Regions from separate parts of the Staphylococcus schleiferi genome, predicted to be linked through region 2. Evidence: predicted binding sites of a transcription regulator. Region 2 holds the regulator's gene; each other region holds the start of a gene.
The links. Region 2 encodes Rex, which represses fermentation and respiration genes when NADH is low (regulators of the CRP and FNR family bind a similar motif). Its sites were predicted from a motif close to TTGTGAAATATTTCACAA; they were not measured.
Positions count from the first base shown of each region.

Region 1 (7,723 bases), 370 kb from region 2:
TTTATCATGCATGTAGTGGATGACATTCAATGAATTGATGTACACGCCTGCAAGCCATTCCATCATTTCATCAAATTGACGATAAACTTCATCATAGTCTAAAACTTCTGATTCGATTGGCGCAAAGTTTGGTGCAACTTGAACACCTGATTTTTCATCTTTACCACCATTAATTGCATATAATAATGTTTTAGCTAAGTTTGCACGTGCACCGAAGAATTGCATTTGTTTACCAATACGCATTGCAGATACACAACATGCAATACCATAGTCATCGCCGTAGCTTTCACGCATCAAGTCATCATTTTCATATTGAATTGAACTTGTTTTGATACTCATTTTTGTACAGTAACGTTTGAAGTTTTCAGGTAAACGAGTTGACCAAAGTACAGTTAAGTTTGGTTCTGGTGCTGGTCCTAAGTTGTCTAATGAATGTAAGAAACGGAATGAGTTTTTAGTTACCATATGACGACCGTCAATGCCGACACCACCAATAGATTCTGTTACCCAAGTTGGGTCACCAGAGAATAATGCATTGTAATCAGGTGTACGCGCAAATTTTACAAGACGTAATTTCATGATGAAGTGGTCGATAATTTCTTGTACTTCTTTTTCAGTAATTGTACCCGCTTCTAAGTCACGTTCAGCGTAAATATCAAGGAAAGTTGAAGTACGTCCTAAACTCATTGCTGCACCGTTTTGTTCTTTAATCGCTGCAAGATAAGCCATGTATAACCATTGAACAGCTTCTTTAAAGTTTTCAGCAGGACGACTTAAGTCAAAGCCGTAACGTTCACCGAGTTGTTTTAATTCTTGTAAAGAACGATATTGTTCTGATACTTCTTCTCTTAAACGGATAACATCTTCAGTCATTGTTGTTGATAATTCGTTGAAGTCTTTTTGTTTTTCTTCCATTAAGAAATCAATACCATATAATGCAACACGACGATAGTCACCAATAATACGACCGCGTCCATATGCATCTGGTAAACCTGTGATAATCCCTGCTTTACGACACGCTAACATTTCTTTTGAGTAAGCATCGAATACACCTTGGTTATGTGTTTTACGATATTCTGTGAAAATATGTTCTGTTTCTTTGTCTAATTCATAGCCATAAGCTTCACAAGCAGCTTTTGCCATTCTAATACCACCAAATGGTTGCATTGAACGTTTGAATGGTTTGTCAGTTTGAACACCAACAATTTGTTCTAATGATTTGTCTAAATAACCTGCATCGTGCGATAAAATTGTTGATGGTAATTTTGTATCCATATCCCAAATGCCGCCACGGTCACGTTCTTCTTTAGATAACGCCATCACTTGATCCCATAATTTTTCAGTTGCTTCAGTAGGTCCTTCTAAGAAACTATCGTCACCTTGATAACCTGTGAAGTTCAATTGGATAAATTCACGTACATCTACATTGCGAGTCCAACGTCCAGTTTTAAATCCTTCCCAAGCATTGCTTCGAGTATTCGTATCTTTAATCATGGTTACATACCTCCAATTAGGTTTTGTTCATCATTTCACAATCAGTATACCATCACTTGTGAATAAAATCACTTTAAATTGTAAGCGTTTTAAAATATGTCATTTTTTAGATTTATTTTGTATAAATTTTTGTCACAATTCTGGTCTTATATTTTTAATTTTTTAAGTATACAACTTTGTTGTGAAACATTGATTTTAATCCCCGCATGTTTCATCATTTCTCACTTGGACATAAAAATTTCGATAGACTTCATGAACGTGTTTGCTTAGGGGCTCAAGTCTCAACTCAATTTGGATTCATTGAAGCAGAAGCGAAGTCATACGATACAAAGTTTTATCATAAAAAATAGCACTCAGACGATTCTCTAATAAAAATCATCTGAGCGCTATTTATTTTGGGATTAATGTCCATCTTTTTTACTTACAAATCATAAGTAGAGCATGGTTTGATCATCAATTCAATTTTTAAAGGTGCATCTACAAACGCGTGCGAGCGACGCTATCATGTCTTTAAAATACTTTAATTTTGAAGCTCAACTTGTTATTTTTCAGTCGCTGTAAATTTGTATATCTCAGAAGTGTAAAGTTTAAACACTTTAGAAAGCAACAAATTGACTATAAAGCCTACAACAAGTGGGATAATAAAAAATACGGTAATCACAATCATCAGCGATGCTGCATGATTGCCTTCCATTAATTCTAATGCTTTAATCGGACCCACAAGTCCAACTATTCCAAAACCAGCCGTTTCTTTTGTTCCAGTGATACCGAGCAGTGCACCTGCCGCTCCTGTAATCGCAGCAGTAATCCCCACTGGTAAAAAGATAATAGGGTAACGAATTGTATTAGGAATCATCATTTTCATGCCCCCTAATAAGATCGCAATGGGCACACCAATTTTATTGACACGCAAAGTACCAATGAACAACACGATTGCTGTCGTGGCTACCCCAATAGCAGCTGATCCCGCAGCTAATCCAGAAATCCCAATCGCAAGACCGACTGCAATCGTAGAAATCGGTGAAATGATAATAAATGAAAATAATACTGCAATCAATACACCCATTAAAACGGGTTGTAAAGTCGTAAAAGTATTCACCAAACTTCCGATTGCTAATGTAATTTTACTAACATAAGGTAAGGTTAAAACACCGATGAGACCCGGTATGCCTCCGACTAAAATAGGCAATAAAATCACATTTAGGCTTCCTAATCGGTCACCAATCCATAATACTAGTAGCACGGCAATTGAAGCGGTAATCATCGTATTAATTAAATCTCCAATTCCTACGATTTGCCATCCAGCTTCAGTCACTTTAGCTGCACCAGAACCTACAAAAGATGCTGCACCTACTAAAGCTGTGCTCATCGGATCAAGTTTGAATTGTAAGGCGATGAGTACACCGACCATAACAGGTAAAGCAAACTGTATGCCTAACACGACGAATTGTAATGTACTAAATATATCTGCATATTGGCTTAAATATTTAAATAATCCACCTAATACAGCATTCGGAATTAGTCCTGCAATTATTGAAATTGCTAAGCCATTCAACACCTTATACATAAATTGTTTAAAGTTCATTCTTTTCTCTGTTGTTTCCATTTTATCTACCACCTAAAATGAGTTAATGAGATGTATTACATGGCTAAGTTGTGAAGTAGACAATAATAACAAGGGGTACGCCATCTGATTGGAGACATAAGTGTACATCGTCATGTACTATGCGATACACCAACACTTTCCGGCACAATTCCCTTTTTGAACATTCACCTTTAGCTGCATTTGAATACTCTTGTAGCGTACCGTAACCCTTTTTATTTTTCAATATCATTTTTTTGAATTTTCTTATTATTAAAGTGCTAAACATGGTTAATACGCTTTTGCACAAAAATATTAAAACACCCTTCGAAGTCTTCATTATACAATGACCACTTTGAAGGGCGCCTATTATGATGTTGTATATTTAAAACGGTACAAACTTAGATAAGCCTCAAATTTTCGATTTCTACACACGCCATCAACATCCCGTCGACTGTGGTTGTTATCCCTCAATCAGCACAAAGTTTTAGGTATGCGCACCAAAAAATGATATTTCAGGTTGTTTAAACATTTCAATGGGTACGTGTATCACGCAATTGATTGTTCGGCTTGGCTGAGTATTTACTGTGCACACGCATCATTGTATTGATTCTTGATTCAGCTAAATGCTCTGCCGCTTGTAATGGTAAAACATGCGTTTCTTTCGCAATTGTAAATATTTTATCCATTTGATCATAGACAGCTTTTACTTTTTTCTCAGCCCGCTCACGATGATAGCCGTTCAGTTCATCAGCCACGTTAATGACGCCACCACTGTTCACAACAAAATCCGGTGCATAAATAATGCCACGTTTTTCTAACATTTGACCATGACGATTTTCTTCTAAGAGCTGATTATTTGCACTACCACAAACCATTTTAGCTTTTAACGAAGGAATCGTTTCATCGTTCAACACGCCACCTAAGGCACATGGTGCAAAAATATCTGCATCGACACTATAAATTTCATCAATGCCGACTGCTTGCGCATCAAATGCTTCAACCGCATTCTGAACTGCTTCTTCGTTAATATCAGTGACGATCAAATGTGCTCCTTCATCATGCAAATATTGGCACATATGAAAAGCAACATTGCCCACACCTTGGACAGCAACTGTTTTTCCTTTTAACGAATCTGACCCGAAGGCTTCTTTCGCAGTTCGCTTCATTGCGTAATAAACCCCCAATGCGGTCATCGGGCTTGGATTGCCACCTGAACCATAAGATTCACTAATCCCACAGACATGCGGTGTTTCTAAGTAAATCATATCCATATCTTCAACCGTTGTGCCTACATCTTCAGCAGTGATATAGCGTCCATCTAAACTATGAATATAGCGACCTAGCGCACGAAAGAATGCTTCGGACTTATCTTTTTTAGGGTCGCCAATGACTACTGTTTTTGCGCCACCTAGATTTAAACCAGCAGCTGCATTTTTGTATGTCATCCCTTTTGCAAGTCGCATCACATCAGTGATTGCTTCTTCTTCCGTTTCATAGTTCCAAAAACGACATCCCCCTAACGCAGGACCTAAAGTCGTATCATGAATACATATAATTGCCTTCAATCCTGTCGTTTCATCATGACAAAAAACTAATTGCTCGTAATCAGCTTGTGCCATTTTTTCAAAAATCATTGCCATTCCTCCTCTGTTATTACATTTCCCGTGGATGAAAACGCGAGTCATGGACACATTCGAAATATGTCTTCCCCTTTTTAAAAGTGCATCTCAATCACACTTTCAAACCCGTTCATTCACTCAAGCAACAGATTTCATTTGAAGAAATATCAGTCACTTAATGTAAGCGTTTCCAACCTTTGAATATCATAACATAAGTCGGTCGTTTTTTCATAGTTGACTACTTATTGAACTAGGAAAAAAATTTTAAATTTAAGCATGCTTTGCAGAATCTAATCTTTTTTCTACAAGACGTAAAAGCACATCAATGCCTACAGCAATTAAAGCAATAGGAATTGCGCCTGCTAAAATAAAAGTGGTACCATCTGTCGCGTTTGTCCCTCTGATGACGACATCTCCTAATGTTGGTGCACCGATAAACGAACCCACTGCAACCACACCTACTGCGACAACAAGCGCAATTCGTACCCCACCAATGATGACTGATAATGCGAGTGGGAGTTCAATCATTCTGAGCACTTGATTTTGTGTCATGCCCATACCTTTCCCTGCATCTTTAATGTTGCTATCGACGCCCGTGATGCCTGTGTACGTATTTTTAATAATCGGTAACAGTGCATAAAGAAATACAGCGACAACAACTGTCGTTGTTCCGAGTCCCATTTGTAACATCAAAATGGCAAGCATCGCAATAACTGGGACCGTCTGTATGACATTCGCTACCGTAATGACGAACCAAGCCATTTTGTTGTAACGTGATAATAAAATACCTAAAGGAATACCGATAAGAGAAGCGAATAATACGCCATACACAGACATTAATAAATGATTCAAAAATAATGCCCATAAGTAGCCAATATTATTTTGATAGTATTGGAATAACTGTTCGATTAAGTTTCCTGACATTGTTTGACCTCCTATTTATTCATTATCTTCCGCTTATTTCTCAACTTTTAACCCTTTAGGTATCGTCCATCTTTCAACTAACGCTAACAACATATCAGCAATCAAAGCGAGCGCCGTTACTAAAATTGCCGCTACAATAATCATATTGGCATTATATAAATTCAACCCATTAAAAATAAAATCACCCAAGCCGCCAGCGCCCACGTAACTAGCTAGCGTTGCCCAACTAATGACATAAACGCTTGATAAACGAATCCCCCCCATAATTAATGGGAGCGCTAGAGGAAGTTCAACACTCTTCATGAGCTGAAAACGTGTCATCCCCATACTTAAACCTGCTTGCTTAATGTTCTCATCAATATTTTGAACACCTAATACGGTATTACTTAAAATAGGTAAAAGCACATATAAAAATAAAGCAATAATCGCTGGTGTTTTCCCTACACCAAAAATTGGAATCATCAATGCTAGAATTGCCAATGTCGGGATGGTTTGTAAAACACCTGCTGCTGTAAGGACTACATTGGCAACTTTCCGTGTTTTCGCCAATACAATACCCAGAGGTACTGCAATAATAATGGCGATAAATAATGCCATTAATGATATATAAAAGTGCTCAATGGTTTTATTAAGGAGTTCACCGCTATATTCATGTAAGAATTGAATCATTAGATCCCATCTCCTATATTATTTTCAATATTGACTTGTTCCGCTTCAGCATCTTCACCCCATATCGAGTCATAAACAATATCGACTAAATTGGCACGTGTAATTAAACCGACAAGTCGGCCTTCATTATCAACGACCGGAATATTACGCACGTTTCGTTTTAAAATTGTTCGCACAGAATCTTGTAGCTTACTGTCTACATGCACATGGTAGACGTCCCGTTGCATCACATCAATTAACTCTGCTTGCTTCCGTAGTCCTTCGTTTATATCCTCTATGTCTAAATAGCCCAATAATTTATTTTGCTTGTTCACAATAAATATCGTATCAATTCGTTTTTCTCTCATAAGGGAGACCGTATGATTGAGCGAATCATCCGCATTAACGGTAATAGGCTTAATCATCGCATCTTGTACTGTACGTATATTCGGTCTTTCTTGTATCAAACGATGATCACCAATAAACGTTTTTACAAAATCATTCGCCGGATGACGTAAAATATTATCTGGCGTATCATACTGTACGACTTTCCCTTCCGACATTATACAAATACGATCTGCCAATTTTATCGCTTCGTCCATATCATGTGTTACAAAAATAAACGTTTTGCCAAGTTTTTTCTGTAATGATTTGACCAAATCTTGCAGTGTATCTCGTGTAATCGGATCGAGCGCACCAAAAGGCTCATCCATCAATATAATGTCTTGTTCCGCTGCTAAAGCTCTAATAACGCCAATACGTTGCTGTTGTCCTCCTGATAATTGCGCAGGATACTGGTCTAAGTAAGACTCAGGTAAATCCACTAATTTGATGAGTTCTTTAGCTTTTTGTGTTTTCTTTTCTTCTGACCATTTTAATAACTTGGGTACTAAAACAATATTCTCTTTGATTGTCATATGCGGCATAAGACCAATTTGTTGTATCACATAGCCGATACTTCGGCGTAATTCTACCGGATTCATCTTACGGACATCTTGATCCCCAATTAAAATTTTGCCACTTGTGGCCTCAATCATACGATTAATCATTCGCAATGCTGTCGTTTTTCCGCTTCCACTTGTCCCTATAAATGCTACAAATGAGCCTTCTTCAATATCAAGACTCAAATTATCCACGGCTTTCTTTCCACCTGGATAGATTTTAGTTAAATTCTGAATACGCAACATATACTTCTCTCCTCTAGATTCGATGCTTCGATGGCATACTGTAATAGGTGTCTCATTAGCAGTCACATACTGAATGATAACGATATTCCCTGTTTAACTGTTTTTACGATTTTTTCAAATTCAACTCTATTACTATTTTAACATAATTAATGAACTATTAATTGAAAAAGCATGAATAATTACACTCAGTCAATTTACGATATAAACTTATCCACTTTCTGAACTAAATAAAGTAAAATCCCTAATGTTCATTTTTTCACAAAGAC
Region 1 covers NZ_CP094712.1:503,579-511,301, reverse strand. Annotated here, with positions in the region: gene pflB (formate C-acetyltransferase) at 1-1,494, opposite strand, end outside; gene MUA40_RS02105 (PTS sugar transporter subunit IIC) at 2,036-3,100, opposite strand; gene MUA40_RS02100 (Glu/Leu/Phe/Val family dehydrogenase) at 3,610-4,713, opposite strand; gene MUA40_RS02095 (ABC transporter permease) at 4,969-5,622, opposite strand; gene MUA40_RS02090 (ABC transporter permease) at 5,656-6,291, opposite strand; gene MUA40_RS02085 (betaine/proline/choline family ABC transporter ATP-binding protein) at 6,291-7,457, opposite strand.
Region 1: a site for Rex is predicted at 1,518-1,535, ahead of pflB (formate C-acetyltransferase). Genes of this name have one in related genera too.

Region 2 (7,723 bases):
AAGGCATTGTAACTTACGGTCTTGCACTCCTGTTAAATATTTTTTTATACACGCTCTTCGTTCATATTATTTTTCTTATATTAAGAATTTTTTCTCATGGTGCACATGCAGAAAGTTCACTTATGTGCCATGTTCAAAATATTCTATCTTTCGTTCTTATACCATGGATAATCATCCAATATGACATTCCATTTATTTATTTGTTATGCTTAAGTGTAATAGGATGGTTTATTGTTGTTATATTTGCACCAGCAGCAACTCAGAAGAAACCTATAAAGCAAAGTAAAATAAAAGGACTTAAGATTAAATCAATTATTACTGCAACAATATTACTTGTATTATCATTATTTTTTCCGTCACCATTTGACAAGCTAATTACTTATGCAGTTACATTGCAGTCCATAACGTTATTACCTATATTTAATAATAAGGAGGAAATTTAATTATGAAATTTCTAGACTCACTTTTAAAACTTTTAACTAATGTCTTTGCTTCTATTAGTACTTATGCTAAATATCCACTTTGTATCGGATATTTTTACGAACCTGAAATCCCTGATGAACTTTTAGAAGAAGAAGAATAAAATGTGGAAAGCGTGTATAAACATTGAATCCAATAATCTCAACAATAATTATTGTATTTCAAACAATTATATTTACTTCAATCACGAGTATTATTCCAAAATATAGATATACAAAAAGGGATTACATTCTTATTTTATTAGGAATTGTAGGTCCCTCGCTTGTTTTTTACTTTGTTTTTGGTCAAAATAGTTTATTTTACTTAGTGATTGGATTTTTTGTATTTTACTATAAACGACAAAAAATTATGGGTATTATAACAGTATTAGTAACTATACTAGTATTAATTGTTAGCAATTTTCTAGGCGTACTTGTTTTTGCGTTTTTTATTAATCATGGTATTAGTACTAACGCTGGGTTTATTATTTATATAGTATTCTACACTATTTTTTGTTATTTTTTTGCTATTTTGTTTGTTGTTATATTTAACAAGTTCAAACTTTCGTGGCTTCACTTAAATAGATTTTATTTAACTATTTTAATTTTATTTTTAACAGTTGGTATTTATATATTCTTCTATCAAATGCCTAAATCAGCAAGTTCTATTAATGAATTAAAAACATTTGGCATTGTGTATTTTGTATTATTATTGGCTTTTACAATTATTTTCATAATGACAACATTAACGATATCTCGAGAAATCGGATACCAACACAAAAAACAAGAGGCAGAAGATTATTATAAATACACATTAGAAATGGAAAAGGTTAATAATCGAATGCGCAAGTTCCGTCATGATTACATTAATATTTTAGCAACAATGTCTGAGTACTTGCGTGAAGATGATCTAGAAGGTCTGAAAGAGTATTATCATAAAAATATTAATCCCCTAAAAGGACATTTTGAAACAAATTCTTTAAAATTAAATGGGATTGAGAAGTTAAAAGTGCGCGAAATTAAAGGCGTTATCACTACTAAAATTTTATCAGCTCAAGAAAATAATATCGAAATTAGCGTTGAAGTTGCTGATGAGATTTCATCTATTAATATGGAAATTATTGATTTGAGTCGTGTTTTAGGTATTATCATGGACAATGCAATCGAAGCTTCATTGACGGTTGAAGACCCAATGATTCAAATTGCATTCATTAAAACAGAGAATTCTGTTTTAATTATTATCATGAACAAAGCGCCAAAAAATATGCCAAAATTACATACCCTCTTCCAAGAAGGCTTTTCAACGAAAGGGAAAAATCGCGGTATCGGTTTATCGACTTTGAAAGAAATTACAGATAAGACAGAGAATGTTTTGCTTGATACAACGATTGAAAACCAATATTTTATACAAAAAATTGAGGTCATGAACGATGATGATTAAGGATGTGCGTAACTATGAAAATATTGATTTGTGAAGACGATCCAAAACAACGTGAGCGCATGGTATCCATTATTGAGAACTATATCATGATTGAAGAAAAACCTATGGAAATCGAAATTGCTACAGATAATCCATATGAAGTGTTAGAAGCTTCTAAAAACATGAGTGATATTGGCTGTTATTTTCTAGATATCCAATTAGAATCTGATATTAACGGGATTAAACTCGGAAGTGAGATTCGTAAGCATGACCCTGTTGGTAATATCATTTTTGTAACAAGCCATACAGAATTGACTTATTTGACATTTGTGTACAAAGTTGCAGCGATGGATTTTATTTTTAAAGACGATCCTGAAGAATTACGTACACGAATTGTTGATTGTTTAGAAACTGCATTAAAACGCTTAGATTTATTAACGAAAGATAAAACTGTTGAAACGTTAGAACTGAAACGCGGCAGCAATTCTGTTTATGTTCAATATGATGATGTGATGTTTTTTGAATCATCACCTAAATCACATCGTTTGATTGCACATTTAGATAATCGTCAAATTGAATTTTATGGCAATCTTAAAGAATTAGCGCAAATTGATGATCGCTTTTTTAGATGTCATAATAGTTTTGTACTCAACAGACATAACATAAGTAGTGTAGATTCTAAAGAACGCATTGCATATTTTAAAAATGAAGAGTTTTGTTATGTTTCAGTACGTAATTTAAAGAAAATATAAACAAGCAGGAAAAAAATCACCTGCTTGTTTTTTTATTGCCTTGTGTTCATTTCTAGATTATTCTTCTGGTATTTCTGTCGCAATATCAAATTTAGTCATTTTTAAATAGACTTGACCCGAATCCGTAACGACTTTAATTTTATTCGATGTAGTTTTCGGGAAAATGCGTGAAGTTAACACACGTTCACCTTCGTTGCAAAAAATTTCAATACTCGATGTATCTACAAATATACGTAATTGTTTTAACTCTGAGTTCAAACGTGTACTTCTTGATGTTCCTTCTACCGGAAATGGTAGTGCACCACTGTCAAAACGCTCGAGTATGACTTCTTTCGTTGCTGTCTCATAACGAATGACTGTCGCTTCATGACTAGAAGCGCGTAACTGTAATTCAAAAGCAGAGGATTCGTTTTCTAAAATATCAACAACCAGTTCATACTGGACCCCTTCATAGGGGTGGAGCTGTTTAATAAATTTATTAGCATAGCCTAGTGCTGATTCTTCGTTACTGCGCAATTTTCTCAAATGCATATGAGGTTTTTGTTTCAACATTTGATTTTCAATAGTCAATGTTCGAGGGAGTGTAAGACAGTGTGCCCAACCATCGGCATCTGTTGGGTACTCTACATCAGGTAAACCCATCCATCCTATTAAAACGCGTCTCCCCGCTTCATCCTCCATCGTTTGAGGTGCATAAAAATCAAAACCTGCATCTAATTCTTGAAAATCACCATGTTCGAATACGAGTGTTTCAAAATCTAATGTTCCTACAATATAGCCACTTAAATGGTTATTTTGATATGGGTCAGATTCCACACCTTCAGTGCAGAATAGTAAAATGTCTTTTCCATGAATTTGAAAATAGTCTGGTGAAGTCCACGTATGCCCAAAGTTCTGTAATTGTGTTTTAATTTCACCTTTAAAATGCCAAGGTCCTTCTGGTTGATTTGCGACATACATGAGAAGACAACCTGTTAAGTCTTCACGTTGTGCACCAATCACAGCATATAATTGATCTCCTTTTTCAAATACTTTCGGATCACTAAACTGCTGTGTATAACCTTCAGGTGGCGTACTGATTGCTGATGGAGATAATTTTTCTACTGTTCCATCGCCTTGTACTTTAGCAATGACTTGGCTATTTTCAGGCTCCCAATTTTCATCTCTATGGCTTGCAGTATACATATAATAAAGCGATGACTGATAAGAAAATGCACTACCGCTAAGTACGCCATGACTGTCATATGTCTGATCAGGACGTAAAACCGTACCCTTATCTTTGAAAGTCACTAAGTTTTCACTTGTTACTTGTCTCCAATATTTTAAGCCCTCTACTGGTCCTAAAGGAAACCACTGATGTGCGATATAATATTGGCCTTTAAAAAAAATTAAACCACTCGGATGACTGAGTAATCCTGTAGGTGGTTGAATATGAAAAATTTGACGATATGGAGAAGACTTTACTTTTTCCTGTAATGCTAAAATTTCCTTTTCATCTACTTCCTCATATTTACGATATCGCATTTCGCGACTCCATTGTTCCATAAGTATCCTCCTTATCTCATACTGCTGATCATATATGCCACCTGTTGTCACATATAAAACCAAACCTTGCACCTATTTTGATAATTTGCTGTTAATATGATACGACGCATTAAACATGTTAGAGTTATGTAAAATTAAAAAAGACGCTACATTTGAGCATCATGATTTTAATTTGCATTGGAAAAGTAAGCTGTCCCCACCTTAGCTCCTCCATATGATCTCAGTAGCTATTTTATCATAAAAATGTTTAAGCATGTCCTAAAATTAAGACCTTAGACCCTTTTATATTGCTTTATCTTAATATTTTAAACTACAATATCGTACAAAAAGCAGCTGAGTCACACCCCAACTGCTTTTTAACATATAGATTATTCAACTATTATTGATCGTGCTATCTTTTAGGCCTTTTGAATCGTAATCGTCCAAGACGCATGATCTACTTGTTCAAATTCAGTCACTGGATAATTTTGCTCTGCTGCCCAATTGGGAATAGCCTCTGTAGCTTGTGTACAGTCAAAGTCAATTTTCAGTTCATCGCCTAGTGCTAATTCTTCCATCTTTTTTTGTGCTTCAATTAAAGGAAATGGACAAACCATACCCACCGTTCCGAGTTCATATAACATTGTGAAGCTCCTTTCGTTTCATTTTTAAAAATTAACAGATTGTGTTGATGAATGCTTTTGTTGTTGGCGTGCTGCTTTTAAAGGCTTCACAAATAAGAAATAGCTCATAAACCATGTCCCTAAAATCATAGCCACTAAAGCAATCCAACCTTGCCACGATAATGCAGCAGTTGCAACTAAACCATTACCTATTGAGCATCCACCTGCGAGCGCTGCACCAAACCCCATACAAGCACCACCAATGACACTATTACGTATTGTTTTAATATCCGGTAGTCGCCACTTAAATTCTCTTGAACCGCGCGCTGCAATATACGATCCTATAAAAATACCTAAAACAAGAAAAACACCCCAGTCAATAAAAGAAACGTTTCCTGTTGTTAAAAAGGCGATTAAGTTCGCAGATGGTGTGGTTATACCTAGCCCACCTTCTCTACCTGTTGAAATGCTCATTGGCCAAGCGATAAGTGCAATGAAACCAATCGCAATCGCTGCAACAAAAGGATGAAATCGCTTTTCAAATAAAAAGTGACGTATCCCTGTATAGCGTGGTTTTAATTTAGATATAGCAATTTTTGATTTTGGCTTTTTCAACGTGGTCATAACCAAAAATAGCGTAACGCCAGTTAATAAGATTAACCATATCCAACTGGGTATCCCTGTAGATGTCGCCATGTCCGCTTCATAAACAGTTTGTTTATTAATAGTATCTTTCAGCGGTAATAGAACACCATATTTTGAGATTGCTGCAAATAGAGCATACATGAAAAGTGCTATCCAACTACCAATTAAACCTTCCCCCGCACGGTACCATGTCCCAGTGGCACAACCGCCTGCAAGAACAATCCCAATACCAAAAATAAATGATCCAACAATCGTGCCTACGACTGGAAATGTACCATTATCTATCGTGATAACACCCAATGAAGTTAATACATATAAGCCAATAGCTTGGATGCTAATCGCAATAAGCAACGCATAAAACATCTTATTATTTTTTTGAACGTACATATCTCTAAAGCCACCCGTTAAACAAAAACGCGTACGTTGCATGACAAAACCGAGTAAACTTCCCACAATCAATCCACTTATCACAGTCCAGATCAATATTCCTACCTCCTATATCCGATTAATATTATAGGTATTATAGAAAATAAGATCTTACTTTTCAAGTGCATTTCTAAAATAAATATAAAAATATATATCTTTTTCTCAAGTTCATTTGATTACATTTGTATTTTTAGACATCCATGCTCCAAGACCTGTCCTATTCTCACTAAAAAAAGAGTATAAAAATCTAATATCATCATTAGACATTTATACTCTCTTCAAAGCGCTATGTTTTAATTTGCTGTTCATCCAAACAAATCTTTTTGTATGTATGGATAATTATCATAAAAGGTTAATCATTATAATTTTTCATAAAGAATAATAATGATTGTAATTCCACACCTAAATCAATTTGATGTACTTGTACAGATTGAGGTACGTGCACACGTTTCGGTGTAAAATTAAGTATTCCTTTCACACCTGCATCTACAAGTGCATCGGCCACTTCTTGTGCCACCCTTCCTGGTGTAGCAATAATAATGACTTCTAACGCTTCAGTTTCAACGGTACTTTTTATCTCGTCCATTGATTTTACCGTCACATCACCCACTTGCGTACCAATGATTTCCTCACTGATATCAAAGGCTTCAGTAATGGTCATATCATCGTGAATTGAAAAGTTATAAGTGATTAATGCCTTACCTAAATTCCCTACGCCAACAATGCCTATTTTGATTTCATCAGAATCACTTAACTCAGATTTGAAGAATTCCAATAGACTATCAATATTGTAACCATAACCTTTTTTCCCAAGCTCTCCAAAATATGAAAAATCTCGGCGAATTGTTGCAGAATCTATATTTAAGCCTTCACTTATCGCTTTTGAATTCACACGATCTTCACCTTTAGCCTTTAAAATATTGACAAATCGGTAATATAAAGGGAGACGTTTTAAGGTCGCTCTAGGAATTTTATTGCTTTCTTTTCCCATTTTAAAGTCCTCCGTAGTCTTTCTTATGCGTGCACTCATATACATAGTATGTGATAATAATTATAACTTAATTTTATGGTTATGAAAACATTAAGTACTTGATACATATAGGGTTTATTGTACAATAATTAAGAATGAAAGGAGCATGCCATATGATTTTAATGCAATTAAGTCACGTCACCAAATCGTTTGATGGTGAAGAGATTTTTGAAGACGTCAACTTTGAAGTAAAAACCGGCGAACGAATTGGCATTGTAGGACGTAACGGTGCGGGTAAATCAACATTGATGAAAATCATCGCTGGTGTTGAAAACTATGATTCAGGCCATATCTCTAAAATCAAAGGCTTGAAATTAGGCTATTTGACACAACAAATGACATTAAATACCCAAAATACAGTCTTCGAAGAAATGGCCAAACCGTTTGCGCATGTTCAATCCATCTCAGAGCGTATGAAAGATGAAACCGATTGGCTTGCAACTCATGCGGATATGTATGAGTCAGTAGAATATAAAACGCATATTGATCAATACGAAAAGCTCTCAAATGAATTTGAACAGCTTGAAGGTTATCAATATGAAAGTAAAATTAAAACTGTTTTAAATGGACTAGATTTTAGTGAAGCAGATTATCATCGTCCGATTAATGATTTTAGTGGGGGACAAAAAACACGCCTATCATTAGCACAAATGTTATTAAGCGAACCTGATCTGCTTCTTTTAGATGAACCGACGAACCATTTAGATATGGCCACAACAGAATGGCTAGAAGATTATTTAAAATATTTCAAAGGCGCTATCGTTATTATTTCGCACGACCGATTCTTTTTAGATAAAATCGTGACTCAAGTTTACGATGTTTCATTGGGAGAAGTTAAACATTAT
Region 2 covers NZ_CP094712.1:877,103-884,825, reverse strand. Annotated here, with positions in the region: gene MUA40_RS03985 (accessory gene regulator AgrB) at 1-443, shown strand, start outside; gene agrD (cyclic lactone autoinducer peptide AgrD) at 446-583, shown strand; gene agrC (quorum-sensing sensor histidine kinase AgrC) at 607-1,899, shown strand; gene agrA (quorum-sensing response regulator AgrA) at 1,914-2,630, shown strand; gene MUA40_RS03965 (sucrose-6-phosphate hydrolase) at 2,688-4,175, opposite strand; gene MUA40_RS03960 (sulfurtransferase TusA family protein) at 4,574-4,798, opposite strand; gene MUA40_RS03955 (YeeE/YedE family protein) at 4,823-5,905, opposite strand; gene MUA40_RS03950 (redox-sensing transcriptional repressor Rex) at 6,201-6,839, opposite strand; gene MUA40_RS03945 (ABC-F family ATP-binding cassette domain-containing protein) at 6,992-7,723, shown strand, end outside.

Region 3 (7,723 bases), 240 kb from region 2:
GTATCGCTTCTTTTACCAATTCCCTCGGTTTCACGTTTAGCATCTGAGTCTACACCAAATAATGCGATAGAGAAAGGCTCACCCTTACTTAAGTCTACTTTACCTGAACGTAGCTCTGAATGATTTCTATCTAATGGATTGTGAATGGCGCCACCTACTGCAAATATTTTAAACGCAAGATAGGCAATGGCTATGATGGCTAATACTAAGAGAATTCCAACAAACCACAGCACCCCCTTCATAATTGGGTTCATGCGTTTTTTAGCTCGTCTATATTCCAAATAATCACTTCTTTCTCGTTTATAATGGTCAATTCTGCTTTCAATTTAGTAATATCATATAGCATTGTATCTCAAATCGAGTGACTATCAATCGGGCTTTAGACGCAACTATGATTTTTTGTAACCGCCGTCACTATTCAAAATATTTAAAACCGCATCGTAGCATCCAGGATTACTAATAATATATTGACCACCTGTTGTAAAATCAATCGGCTGACGATTAAAATCTGTCATTTTCAGTCCTAACACTTCAGCAAATAAAAACTGTGCACCAATATCCCAAGGTTTGGCATTCGTATGTATGTGAGCACCGAATTGTCCCATTATGACTCGGGCTGAATCTAAACCACAAGAACCAATAAGACGATAGCCAAATGATTCATTTAATAGTCGCTGAATCGTGGGTTCATTTAAAACTTTGTTATTAAATGAAAGGATTGTGTCTTCGATAGCCATTGACGTAGGTGGCTCAATTTTTTCTTCATTTAAATAGGCACCCTCCCCTTTGATAGCGCGATACAGCTTTTCCCTAGGGTAATCATATATATAAGATAATTGTGGTATACCGTCGACAAAATAACCTATAATCATACAAAAATCATCTTGTTGCTTGACTAAGTTGGCCGTTCCATCAATAGGGTCAATCAACCACGTATGCCCTTCTTTTAATTGTTCAGTTTGATGGTGGGCTTCTTCGCCATATAATTGATGATTCGGAAATTGAGATTTCAAAAACTGTTCGAAACGTGATTCGATTGTGCGATCTACATTCGTCACTAAATCAAAACGGTTGGATTTCGTATCCGTTTTCATATGTTGTATCAGTTGTGGAAGTTCACGCCGCATTTCAGAAATCCATCTCTGTACTTGCTGATCTATTTCTCGCAATGTCTTTATCGTCGACATGATGAATCACTCCTTTTCAAAGTCATCTTCATTATACATAAAGTCGCTTTAATGAAACAGTTAAATACGAAAAGAAAACCGGTTGGATTTAACCAACCGGCATAGAAAGGAAAGTAAGTAATAAATATTGAAGATGTTAAACTAGAATAAGTACAACCTATCATTTTCAAACTTTACTATCAATCACGATAGCTACCCCTTTTTGAATATGCTGTGTACCATCCCCCTGTAGCTAATTACAATATAACATATCCACCAATAAAATGTAAGCGTTTTCTACAAGTTTTTTATTATTTTTATTTACAAATATCACTTTTGTAGTCGTATTGCACAAAATATACGTTGCGCTATATTTATCTTATAATTATGATATAATATTAATAACTATGGTGAGTTGATTGGAGTGATTTTTTATGAATAAAGAAACACGACAAAATAAACTAATAGCATTAATACAACAACAGCAACACATGACTGCACAAGAACTCGCACAAGCATTAAATGTTTCGAAACGTACGATTCTACGTGATATGCATGAACTTGAAAAAAATGGAGTTCAAATTTTAGCACGTGCAGGTAAACACGGCGGCTACCAATTACAATCTAAACAACAACAGCATCAGTTAGAAATTAATGATCATGAACTTCATGCGCTTTATATGATTTTAAGAGAAAGCCAGTCACAATCTATGTTACCTTATTCAAAAGAAACATCAGCACTCATCCAAAAGATTTTACGTCAACCTAATACAACAATTCGACGTTCATTACGCCAACTTGATGAATATATTTTATATGAAGCCCCTCCAATAGATAAAAATCCGCCCCACTTTGATGACATTTTAATTTATTGTCAAGAGCGTAAAGTGATGGGAGTCGATTATAAAGTCGACACAAATGGCCAACATCATTTTGAAAATGTCATCTTTATTGGTTTAATCGCACAACGCCATCGCTGGCAAGCTGTAGTGTATCAAATTGGTGGTGGCTACACACGTTATATTGATTTATCAACGATTGAAGATATTTCTTATTCATTCCATAAATCGATTAAAACAAACGATATTACACTCAAAAATTATGATCAATATTTAAATAAAAACAACGTACAATAAAAACCAATGTTTCTTAACTGGAAGCATTGGTTTTTTATAAATTTACAAGATGTCGTCATATTAGAATTTCACTTTTGTATGTCGGCGATAACTGGTATACATTGAGACATAACATGACTCAATGTATACCCTTCATTTACGAATAACAATGTACAATGAAGCTGTCTCTATTAGAAAAAGCTAATCAAATTGTTTAACATGTGAAATGCAATAGAGACACCTAAATTACGACCACTCTTCATATATAAAAAGACAAGCGGGATTGAAATAATAAGGTAATCCACGATTTCAAAAGGAGAAGCTGCACCAGTAACGTGAATTGCTGCAAATAGAATTACTGAAACAACCGCCATCACATTAAAATTAAGCTTCTTACCTAACTCACCAATTAAAAGATGTCTAAAGAATATTTCTTCAAGAATAGGGCCTATTATTACAATCAATAAAAAGTTAAAGGGCAGAAGTGCTGGAATATCCATTAATGCATCTAATGCTAGTTCATTTTGTGTCGTATCATATTGATAACGTTCGGGTATAAAATGAAATACATAATTGTAGCCGTATAATAATATCAAAGTTACAATATATGTCCCCACTATCCATAATCCGTACTGTTTGACGCCTTGAACACTTCTTCTGAATCGCTGTTTCATCTCTTTTCGATGTAATAAATAAAAACTCATTATCACTGTAAGATATGCAAGTATTGAAGAAATTACTTCCGATACATCTATATAAATATCATTGAAAAATTCATCTTTATTTATTCCAAAAAGCAACATTATCGCCAATGAAACTGTAAACCCAAAAAAGAGTGTTGTCACAAATAAAATAGGGATTAACCATAAGTCTCGCCATGCGATGGCTTTCCAACTATATTTTGACATTTTGAATCCTTTCTACCGCAATCATTTAAATTTTTGCTTTACTCATATGACAATTCCATTTTTAAAATTACATTTTTATAAAAGCCATATAAAATTATTAGCATCATGTTATACTATATAATATTTAATGAAAGGAAGGCAACTATGATTCAAAGGGATATACCCAATAGTATGCAAGCGTTCAAAAATCTTGTAGCCTTGCAAAAAATAGTTTTAAATTTTGATCTTATCTATCAAAAAGATCCAGACGAAGCCAACGTCTTGTTAACAACACTTCAAAATAAAGTGACACGCTTATTTGAAAGCCTCCCTCATCCTGATGATATTATCTTACCGACAACATATAGTTATGAGATATATTATGCATGTTTACACAATCTCTACCATAATCCACTCGTTCTCATCGATTTTGGCAGTCAAAGACGCGTAAATAACGGGTACCTTCACGTGATTAATCAAGCTGCAGCCCATTTTAATATTTCACATTGTGATTACTAACCCCATTACAAAAAGAAGCGAGACCTCTTCAAAGGACCTCACTTCTAAACAAGAACTCAGTATTGATACCGAGTTGAATATTTGATTTTTTATACCGATTTTGTCTCACTCTTACAATTTCAATTCTTCTTTATCACGTTTATGATAACCGCGTAAAAAGAAAAATACAGCCATAAATCCTAAGAATAAGAAACCGATAATCACAGATACACGTGTTTCATCATTAATTACCATACCTACTAATACCATTAATAAGAATGCGATTGTTAAATAGTTACTTACAGGCGCAAATGGCATTTTAAAAGGATGATTTTCGATTTTTTCCGGATATTTCTTTCTAAATTGTATATGACTCAATAAAATCATAAACCATGGAATCATACCTGGTAAAATTGAAGCACTGTAAACATATACAAAAATACTCTCTGATCCTTTAATAATCATAGGTAATACAACATTTAAAATGACACCAATGAGTATCCCTGTAGACACGGCTAATACCGTATAGAAAGGCACACCATTTCTCATAACTTTTGTAAAAATCGCTGGTAGTTGTCGATGTTGTGCAAGTGTAAAAATCATTCGGCTTGAGCTAAAAATACCTGAATTACATCCTGACATCGCAGCTGTAATAACGACAAAGTTGATTAACCCTGCTGCAATGGTAATCCCAACTTTTGCAAATGTTGCGACAAATGGACTACCAATATCATGTAACTCGTCCCAAGGATACACAGTGACAATCACAAAAATAGCACCGATATAGAAAATTAAAATACGCCAAATGACGCCGTTGACAGCCTTTTTAATATTCTTTTGTGGATCTTTCGTTTCTCCTGCTGTAATACCGATTAATTCAACCCCTTGATAAGAACCGATAACAATTGATAAAGCAAAGAAGAAACCTAACCAACCATTTGGCATAAAGCCACCGTGTGCAGTTAAATTACTTAAACCGATTGGATGTCCTCCGTTCCCTAATCCGAAGAAAATCAATCCAAATCCGGCAATAATCATTAATATAATTGTGACGATTTTAATCATCGCAAACCAAAATTCAAACTCACCAAATGCTTTTACAGATACGGCATTCGCTACAGTTAAAATAACAATTACAATAATACCTGGAATCCATGATGGCAATTCTGGCCACCAAAACTTCATATATTCACCGACTGCAATTACTTCAGACATACCTACTACTATCCATTGAAAGATATTCGCCCATGCAGTGACATAACCTGCAACTGGATGGATGTAATCTGTTGCATAATTCGCAAATGATCCGGTAGATGGATCTAAATAGACCATCTCACCCATTGCACGCATAATTAAAAACAAAAATAATCCCGCAAGTAAATATGCAAAAATAACAGATGGCCCCGTCCAAGCAATTGTGCTCGAAGCGCCCATAAATAATCCGACGCCAATTGTACCACCTAGCGCAATCATTTGAATCTGTCGTGAACTCAGACCTCTGTGTAACTGGTTTTCTTCCATTGCTTCCATCTCCTTTTAACCCCTACTTATAAAATGATGTTGCACCGTGCATGTCGCTATTATACTACAATTGAGATTGCTGTGGAGAAAAAATTATCACCCTATTTATCTTTGTTTTAAAGAAATATAATACTTTAAAAAAATTGCAACAAATTGAAGTTTGAAATATAACTCAATTTCTAAACATATATGTTCACATCTTTTTGGATTGCCAAAAGTTGTTGAAATATTGACACAACCCCTTATTGTGAATGTATTCACATTTTGTTATGAAATGTTTATACTATGGTAGAAAATTGAAGAAAGGAATTTCTAACACATGAAAGAAACAAACATAAAATGGGATACAATCTTCTACGGTCGCAAGTGGGTATCAAACATCATTGACACGATTCAAAAGAAAGATATTTTACAAAGCTTTTATCTGAGGCGCTATTTATTAAGAGCCATGATGGCAGGATTTATTATTAGCATTATTGCAGTATTCGTTTTAATGGTAAAAACAACTTTTACACCTGATGTCGCACCTGGTGTGGTCAATATGGCAGGTGCCATTACCTTTAGCTTCGCCCTTGTTTTAATTCTATTTACAAATTCAGAATTATTAACGAGTAATTTTATGTATTTTACAGTTGGACTCTATTACCATCTTATTCGACCTTCGCGTGTGTTAAAAATCTTTTTCCTTTGTTTCCTAGGAAATATTTTAGGAGCGATTGTGTTATTTGGCTTAATTTCACTGACAGATGTCATGACAGTAGAAATGCTTGAAATGCTTAATCATACGGTTCAAGTAAAATCCATTCAATACAGTTTTCAAAACATACTGGTTCGTGCTATTTTCGCCAACTTTTTTATTAATATCTCACTTGTCATTGCAATGCAAATTGAAGACGTTATGGCTAAAATGTTTGTCATGATGTTTGGTGTAACGATTTTCGCTTTTATGGGTTACGAACACGTTGTTTATAATGCATGTCTATTCGTTGCTAGCTTTATTTATCAAACAGAGGCATTTCATATTTTCCATGTATTAAAAAACTTAGTTGCTGCCTTTATCGGTAATTATATCGGCGGTGGTTTAATTATTGGACTCTTCTATGCCTATTTAAATGATCATGGTCAATTTAAAGTGATTAAAAATCAACAAGTGAATGACAATATCGAATAATGGCAGCTATAAACTCAGTCTCAAAACTTATTTCAATATTTTGATTCAGTCGTGTCGTATAGCACAAAACTAATATTGGTTTCATCTCTTAAAAAGCGAGCCGTTCACCTTGACTCGAACAAAACTGAATGTCTTTCAAGCGAGCCGACGTTCAAAACTTTTCGTGTTATAATGGTATCAATTCATTGCACAAGGAGTTAGATTATGGACAAAGCACGCATCATCAAAGGACTGATTATCGCTTTACTTTTAGGTGTTTTTTTCTTTGTCATCAATGTCAATCAACATGGCATTTCGCCCGTAGCATTAGCAACTAAATCTATCATGGTTGCTGTCGTATTTGCAGTCTTATATATTTTGACATTCAGTATTTTAAGTTCAGATGAACGAAAACAACTTTTTGGCCCTCCTTTACTGATTGGTCTCATTATTGGACTCTTAGCAGGCATGCTTTTTAATCAGCCGCTCATTGGCTGTTTGATAGGTATTGTACTGGGTATTGCGGTTGGATGGATTCGTTATCGTATGAAAAGGAGAGATTGAGATGTCGACACAAACGATTGGATTTATTATTATTGGCATTTTGCTATTGAGCTTTGTACCAAATGTTTACATGCTTTACAAAACATCTAAAGAAGGTAATCAAAATATACGTTACCAATTAATGGTTGGTGTGGACGCTATACTATTAGTATTAATTATTACAGCTATCATTTTGTTGACTTAATGCATCAGTTGGACACTGTTTGAAACGCGTCAAAACAGAAAAAATGATAACAACAATGCTTTTAATATCATCGTATATTATTAAACCCGAGCTTTTCGTCAAATCACGAAAGACTCGGGTTCACTTATAACTGAGCCATTTGACTCAGATTGTTTTAAAATCATTATTAAATTTTCCCTTGTAAAAAGAAATAGTAGATTACAGTGGCAAATACCGCATAAATCATAAGACCAACAATGCCCGAAAGTACATGAACACGTATCGGAATATGTTTTTGAAAACGTGGTGCAAGCACCAAGTTACCTACTAAAATAATGAGTGGTCCAACTATAAAGAACAAGATTGCCTCTAAACTCATAATTTACACTCCTGTATCGCTATCGTTTTAGCACGATATCCATGTGCGTTTTTATCTTACCATGCCATTGTATCTTAGCCTATACCGTTTAACTAAAAAAACGAGCCGCCCTTATTTTCTTAAGAGACGGCAGGTAAAATGATAAAAGAAATGATTCCCATGATAACGATGGACAAAGGAAACACAAGAGACTGAATCAAATGGACTTTTGCTGGTGGCAAAGCTGCTCTCAGTAACCATGACTCAATCGCAAAATTGATCACTGTTAATGTCACTGTCA
Region 3 covers NZ_CP094712.1:634,445-642,167, reverse strand. Annotated here, with positions in the region: gene MUA40_RS02705 (LCP family glycopolymer transferase) at 1-254, opposite strand, end outside; gene MUA40_RS02700 (inositol monophosphatase family protein) at 390-1,187, opposite strand; gene MUA40_RS02695 (helix-turn-helix transcriptional regulator) at 1,601-2,302, shown strand; gene MUA40_RS02690 (CPBP family intramembrane glutamic endopeptidase) at 2,473-3,189, opposite strand; gene MUA40_RS02685 (hypothetical protein) at 3,334-3,687, shown strand; gene MUA40_RS02680 (amino acid permease) at 3,799-5,187, opposite strand; gene MUA40_RS02675 (formate/nitrite transporter family protein) at 5,507-6,358, shown strand; gene MUA40_RS02670 (hypothetical protein) at 6,563-6,901, shown strand; gene MUA40_RS02665 (hypothetical protein) at 6,903-7,085, shown strand; gene MUA40_RS02660 (hypothetical protein) at 7,252-7,443, opposite strand; gene MUA40_RS02655 (hypothetical protein) at 7,563-7,723, opposite strand, start outside.
Region 3: a site for Rex is predicted at 5,433-5,450, ahead of MUA40_RS02675 (formate/nitrite transporter family protein). Genes of this name have one in related genera too.

Region 4 (7,723 bases), 530 kb from region 2:
GAATTAGTTAAAGATGATAAGAAGAATATTATGATTTGTGATGGGCCAGGTAGTTTTCCAAAAATGCTAGCGACTCGTCATAAAGCTGCAAAGAAATTTGCTGTAATTCATATTAATCATCACAAGAATTTTGATAATAGTGGTGCAGTTAAGGAAAAAGAAGATTATATATTGAAAAATGCACAAAAAATTGATGGTGTTATTTGTCTCACTGAAGCGCAAAATAGAGATATTATCAAGGAATACCAAATTGATAACGTTTCTGTCATTAGTAATTTTATTAACATCACAGACCAAATCCCTGAAACTACACATCGAAAAGTGGTTGGACATATTTCCAGACTAGTACCACAAAAAGGTTTACCATACTTAATAGAAGTAGCAAAAGAAGTTGTGGAAAAGGATAATGAAATAGAATTTCACATCTATGGTGATGGAGAAGAGAAAAATAAATTAGAACGTTTAATAAGAGAAAATGAGCTTGAGAAAAATGTTAAATTATTAGGCTATACCGATAATGCAACTGATAAAATTAAAGACTTTGGTTGTGTCGTATCTACATCTCAATTTGAAGGGCAAGGTCTTAGCATTATTGAAGCGATGTTACTAGAAAAACCTGTGATTGCATTTGATATTAAATATGGACCTTCAGACTTTATCAGACACGAAGAAAATGGTTACTTAATCGAAAATCAAAATATATCTGGTATGGCTGATAAGATTTTAAAAGTTATCAATGATGAAGCTTTAGCTAAGCAGTACGGAAAAGAAAGTAGAAAAACAATTATCGAATTATATCATTCTGAAAAATTAATGGAAAAATGGGATAGACTTTTTAATGGGAAAGTCTTAGCGTAGAAAGGAAGTTTATTATGACTGTAAAAAAAGCGATTATTCCAGCGGCGGGGTTAGGTACACGTTTTTTACCTGCGACTAAAGCAATGCCGAAAGAAATGTTACCGATATTAGATAAGCCAACAATTCAATATATTGTTGAAGAAGCGGTACGTGCTGGCATTGAAGATATTATTATCGTGACAGGGAAACATAAACGTGCGATTGAAGATCATTTTGATCACCAAGTGGAATTGGAAAATAACTTAGCTGAAAAAGGTAAAGATGCGTTATTGGAAAAAGTGCGTCATTCTACAAATTTAGCGAACATGTTTTATGTACGCCAAAAAGAGCAAAAAGGTTTAGGTCATGCAATTTGGACAGCCAAACAATTTATTGGAAACGAACCTTTTGCCGTATTATTAGGTGACGATATTGTTGAATCTGACACACCTGCGATTCAGCAATTGATTGAAGAGTATGACCGCACGGGTAAATCTGTCATTGGTGTTCAAGAAGTACCGGAACAAGAAACGCACCGCTATGGGATTGTTGATCCAAAATCAAAAGACAATCGCTTATATGAAGTGACAAAATTTGTGGAAAAACCAGCGCCAGGTACAGCACCATCAAATTTAGCGATTATGGGAAGATATGTGCTAACACCAGACATTTTTGATTATCTTGAAAATCAAGAAAAAGGTGCAGGTGGAGAGATTCAATTAACAGATGCGATTGAGCGTTTGAATCAATCTGAACAAGTTTTTGCCTATGATTTTGAAGGGGAACGTTTTGATGTCGGTGAAAAAATTGGCTTTGTCAAAACGACGATTCAGTACGCTTTGAAAGATGAGGAAATGTCAGAAGAAATTCGTCAGTTTATCCAAACTTTGAAGTAGAACATCTCTATTACAACGTAAATGATACAATAAATGAGAGAACGTGAACGACGTTATCGACTTGATACCGTTGTTTGTGTTCTCTTTTTATTTTTTCAATTGTTACAATTTAGCCATTTATCGCTTTATTTATATATTAAACTGCTCATTTAAATATGCTAAAATATTCACATGAAAATTTAGAAAAGAGGAAGAAAAAGAATGCTTCTTTTTGCGATAGAAATATTGATTATGATACTCGCAATTGTTTTGGGTCTACGAACAGCAGGCGCATTGGGTTGTGGGATTTTTGCACTTTTTGCCCAATTAATTATGATTTTTGGGTTTGGTTTACCTCCTGGTTCTGCCCCTGTTACGGCTGTGCTGATTATTTTATCTATTGGAATTGCAGGCGGTACACTTCAAGCAACAGGTGGGATTGATTATTTAGTTCAACTTGCTTCAAAAATGATTGAACGTTTTCCAAAATCAATTATCTTTATCGCACCGATGATTGTTTTTGTATTTGTGTTTGGTATTGGGACAACTAATATTGCGTTATCTTTAGAACCAATTATCGCTAAAACCGCATTGAAAGCGCGTATCCAGCCTAAAAAGGCACTTACCGCTTCCGTACTAACAGCAAATATTGCTTTATTATGTAGTCCAGCGGCTTCAGCAACTGCCTATATGATTTCAGAGTTTGCAGGTCTAGGGATTACAATGGGGCAATACCTCTCCATCGTTTTACCTACGGCGTTAATCAGTATGTTGATTCTCAGCTGTTTTAATACATTTGTAGGTCGAACAAAAATAAGTGAAGCGCAAGCGCAAACGATGTTACAACAAATGATTATTGAAGATAAACAAGAGGTTAAGACTTTTGATAAACGCGTTAAATGGGGTGTTTTTACATTTATATTAGCAGTCATCTGTATTTTAACTTTCGGTATTTTTCCGAAAATCGGACCTACATTCCATGTAGACGGTAAAACGGTTCATTTACAAATGACCGATCTTGTCCAACTATTTATGTATACGAGTGCAATGATTAATCTTCTTTTAGTGAAAGTTCAGCCGAATCAGATTTTAACCACACATATTGCACAAGCAGCCATTGGTGCAATTTTTGCGGTGTTAGGGCCAGGTTGGCTAGGGGCTACCATTTTTAGTGCACATGCTAATCGAGAAATGATGGAAAATGGTATCGGAAGCCTCGTTTCACAAGCACCTTGGCTCATGATTATACTTGTCGCTTTAGTGGCGATGATTGTGATTTCTCAATCTGCGACCGCATCTATTGTCGTGCCAATCGTGTTGAGTCTCGGCATACCACCGACTTTCTTTATTGCAATTGCACAGACATTAAACGTGAACTTCGTTATTCCTGCACAACCAACGATTTTATTTGCTGTCGATGTTGACGAAACACGGACAACGAAAGTAACGAGTTTCTTAATTCCTGGTTTCTTTTTAATTACGACGACGGTCATTGTCGGTCTGACAATCCGATCATTATTAGGAATGTAAAAATAGGCTGGTTTAGTTTTTTCGAATCATAGCCATCAACTTATAGATGAAGTAAGGCAGAATACGTAGATTTTACGTGTTCAGGTCTTACTTCTTTTTTGGGAAGCATAATCACTGATTGTGGCATCATAGCGCAATGTAATGGATGAGAGAATTATGATATTTTTAATAATGCTTCTGTCTATAAATCGAAAAAGGGGATTCAATTTGAAAGCGCAGTTAACGAAAGTTCAAAAATTATCATTTGGAATAGGTGCCGTCGGTAAAGATGCTGTATTTAATTTAGTCAGTATTTACTTTATGTTTTATGTGACGGATATTATCAAACTATCCCCCGTTTTTGTGGGGTTTCTTTTTTTTATTGCAAGAATATGGGATGCCGTCAATGATCCGTTTATGGGGATGATGGTCGATCGAACACAGCATCGTTTTGGCAAGTTTAAAATATGGCTAGGGATAGGGACAGTGACAAATGCACTAATCACACTCTTGTTATTTACGAACTTTGAATTTCCTCAACCCATGATGTATGTTTATGTGTCAGTGATGTATGTATTATGGGGAATGACTTATACGATGATGGATATTCCTTATTGGGCGTGGCTGCCGAATTTGACACAAGATTCAAGAGAACGTGAGACAATGTCTGTGATTCCACGCTTTTTTGCGAGTTTAGCTGCTTTTATTGTTGGAACATGGGGGTTGTATTTGATTGACCGTTTGAGTCACATTTTAGGTCATGGAGATCTTTCAGTTGGTATGTTTATTGTGGCGCTTTTATGTAGTGTGCTTTTTGTAGTGACAATTGGAGTGACGCTCATAGGTGTTCCAGAAAATCAGTCAGTTAAAGTTCAGCCTATCCCTCGATTACGTCTTAAAGAAATCAAACAAATGCTTTTTCGTCATCATGCTTTATTAGCTATGATGGGATTACTCTTGTCTTTTAATTTAGGCATGCAGTTGCTTAATGGCACACTTATTTATTATTTCAAGTATGTCATCAATATTGAACAATATTTTGCATATTTTAACAGTATGCTATTTGTCGAAATGCTTGCGCTATTATTTTTGCCTTTTTGGATACGACATGTAGGACGTCAAAATGCGTTTAATAGCGCGATGTTATTCATCATTAGTGGTCTTGCTTTGATGTTATATTCTGGTTTTGTAGCACCGCATCAATTGGGATGGGTTTTATTTGGAGGAATGGTTCTTAGAATCGGTACGGGATTCATGCTAGGTATGGTGACAATTATGCTTGCGGATGTAATTGATGATGGGGAAATGCAATTTGGACGACGCCACGACAGTTTAAATACTGCGATGTATACTTTCATGACTAAAGCGGCACATGCGTTATCGGGTCTCATGATTGGTGCTGGCATGTCGCTATTTCATTTTATTCCAAATCAGCATCAGCGCATTGAAACGCAAATGGGGATACGTGTGTTGGGATTGATTTTGCCAATACTATGCATTGTAATCAGTACTTTTTTATATCATCAGATGTACCCTTTAAAAGAGAGTAGTAAGATTAAAAGAGGGCGGACATCCTCATAAATGTGATAGAACACCTTTAAGCAATGCTGTATTCATTCTTATTTTATACAGTTCCTATCCTCAAAGATAACAAGGATTGCGCAGCGCAAGATAACAGCGCATACGCAATCCCGGTCTCTACCATCCTTTTAATGATTTAAAAGCTTTTTTGTAACCTAAAATAAATCATATCTCAGGCATGTCGTTTTATTGAGAATATATTTGATCATCAATATATTTAGACTTTTTTAGCAAGCTCTGTAATGTATTTAAAGAATGCATCATGTTCAACATGATTGATCACTTGAATGAGACGTCCATTTTGATCGTCTAAATAAGTTCGACCTTGGCTAGGTCCTTTTGTATAAACGGAAGCTTTTACTTCCTCTTTTTTGACCAGTGAAGGTTGACCCACATAAGCTGTCGTCAAGACATCCCATAAAAAATAAGTCGAATTCGTTTGAAAATGTGTTAAAGGTGGCACAGCTGCATAGCTGACGCCTAGGAAGTCAACACCCGGATAGTGGCGTTCGTCTGCCCACATTTGACGGATATTAAGCGTTAATGGCACTTGGTTTGTACTTTCAAGTGCGACCATATCGATTGGAATCGTGCTATCAAAAACAGTTTTTACTGCTTCTGGATCCCAAAATGCATTCCATTCTGCCGTTCCATCATGTTCAGGTTCTTCCACATTACCGCGTTCTAAAAATGTACCGCCCATCCAAACGAGACGTTCAATTTTTTCAGTAATATGAGGAGCGACTTGTAATGCTTTCGCTAAATCCGTTAAAGGTCCTGTAAATAATAACGTCACGGATGTCTCAGAAGTTTCAAGACGATCGATGATATCTTGATATGCAGGAACCGTTCTTAACTGTGATTGTACAGGGACCCGTTCATTTAAGATAGGCAAGGCATCCATGAAAAAGGCATGCATACGCCAGTCTTTTGGAAATGGATTTTTACCTCGTTCTTCTGAAGCGGCGACATCTAGAGGATAACGAGAAAAACGATTAATAATTTTACGAGAAGCGCTCTCTGCAGGCTCAACATAGCTATCTGCGCCAATCGCACTGACTCCAATTAACTGAATATCCTCCATCTGTAAAAGTAAAAACAGTGAAATGAGGTCATCTACACCGCCATCATGGTTAAAGTAAACGTGCTTCATAAATTTCTCCTTATATTGAAGTTGTTGTATAAATACGACTTATACTATGTTCAATGTACAACGCGTGCCGTGGAATGACAAGTGATGGGATACTTTTTGTGTTGGAAGTCAGAAGAGATAGTGGGAGACTGACATAAAAAAGAGCCCAAAAAAGTAGCAAGATGTTACTTCGGGCTCGTTTGCATGTTATAGCGAGTTAAAAAATGTGAGATGTTTAAAGCGAAATCATTTAAAACGTAGTGCCACTTTGGCGTTCATCCGTTAGGTAGATCCATTGAACGATGTCTTGGAAAATGAGGTCATTATAGCTAGATTCATTAAAAATTTCATGTTGTAAGTCTGAATAAATACGTATTGCTTTATGTTGTGAAGCAATTTCGTCATAAAATTGTAATGAATCTTTTGGATTAACGATAGGGTCTGCTTGACCGTGTAAAACCAAAACATCATCTACAAATGCATCTGGGTTTTCTTTCAGTTCGAGAATACCATCTACAATGGCATAAGTAAGGCCCATCGAGATTTCATTTGGAACGAGTGCATCGTGGATATAATCTCTAACCACATTGAGGTCAGAGCAAATGCCTTCTGATAAAACGTTAGTAAAATACGTGTCTGGTGGTGTTTGTCTGTCGCCGTATGCTTCTGCAAAGAAACGATTGTTATCTCTAGTGACACCGCCAGAAGTTATCATACCATTCACGCGTCCAGGGTAGCGTGTACCATAAAAGGCAACGTTGTAACCACCCATGCTGTGACCGATTAAGTATATTTTATTACCGAAGTTGTCTTTAACATATTGAACAACTGCATCTAAGTCTTCTATAATTTGATCTTTATGATCATAGTGTGTTTTTTTACCTTCAGAGCGTCCATGTCCACGTTGATCATAACGAATAACATTGATAGAATTTGAAACTAAAAAGTCAGTAATTTTATCATAACGGTCTAAATGTTCAGCTAAGCCGTGAACAATAATGACATTAATTTGTTCATCAAGCGTTTCATCATCTGGTAGTTCAAAATCAAAAAGTCTTTCTGCGCGTGTGATTTTAGCATAAAGCTTTGTCCCATCTTTAGACGGAATATAATCAATATAGCTCATTATAAAACCTCCTTTGATGATTTCTTTTAGTTTATCCCAAATGAATTGAAAATGGAAAAATTTTCGCCATGTTTTGTTTGATTTAATTTATTCATTGCTCAGTTAAATGCTTAAAACTAATAATTGCGTTATAATGATGACATTCAAAAATAGATAAGGGGGAGCCACCATTGCAACTCATATTTGATCCGAATGTCAACATGATATACAGAATTGTATCAGGTATTTTTTTTCTGATAAATGTTGTTTTAGCATTGTTTATTATCTTTTTGGAACGGGATCGGCGTGAAGCAACAGCGACATGGGCTTGGCTGTTGTTACTATTTATTATGCCGATATTCGGTTTCTTGCTGTATTTGTTTTTCGGTCGAGCGGTAAGATTGAAAAGCTCGCGTCATGAACAAGGAAAAGAAATCGAGGATGCGCGAACGCGTGTCAAAAATCAAAAGCAACAATTCATTGATCGCACCTTTAAAACAGAAAATCCTGTTGTAGAAAAGCAATCTGATTTAGTGGAAATGATGTTGACACGTGAAGTGAGTTTTTTGAGTGAAAATAACCATGTGAAGACATTTACTGATGGACATGCACTTTTTGAAAAGATGAAGCAAGATTTAAAAGCAGCCAAAACCTCTATACACATGGAATTCTATATTTTGAATC
Region 4 covers NZ_CP094712.1:347,812-355,534, forward strand. Annotated here, with positions in the region: gene MUA40_RS01425 (glycosyltransferase) at 1-858, shown strand, start outside; gene galU (UTP--glucose-1-phosphate uridylyltransferase GalU) at 873-1,733, shown strand; gene MUA40_RS01435 (anaerobic C4-dicarboxylate transporter family protein) at 1,935-3,242, shown strand; gene melB (melibiose:sodium transporter MelB) at 3,450-4,802, shown strand; gene MUA40_RS01445 (nucleoside hydrolase) at 5,020-5,955, opposite strand; gene MUA40_RS01450 (alpha/beta hydrolase) at 6,185-7,060, opposite strand; gene cls (cardiolipin synthase) at 7,231-7,723, shown strand, end outside.
Region 4: a site for Rex is predicted at 1,889-1,906, ahead of MUA40_RS01435 (anaerobic C4-dicarboxylate transporter family protein). Genes of this name have one in related genera too.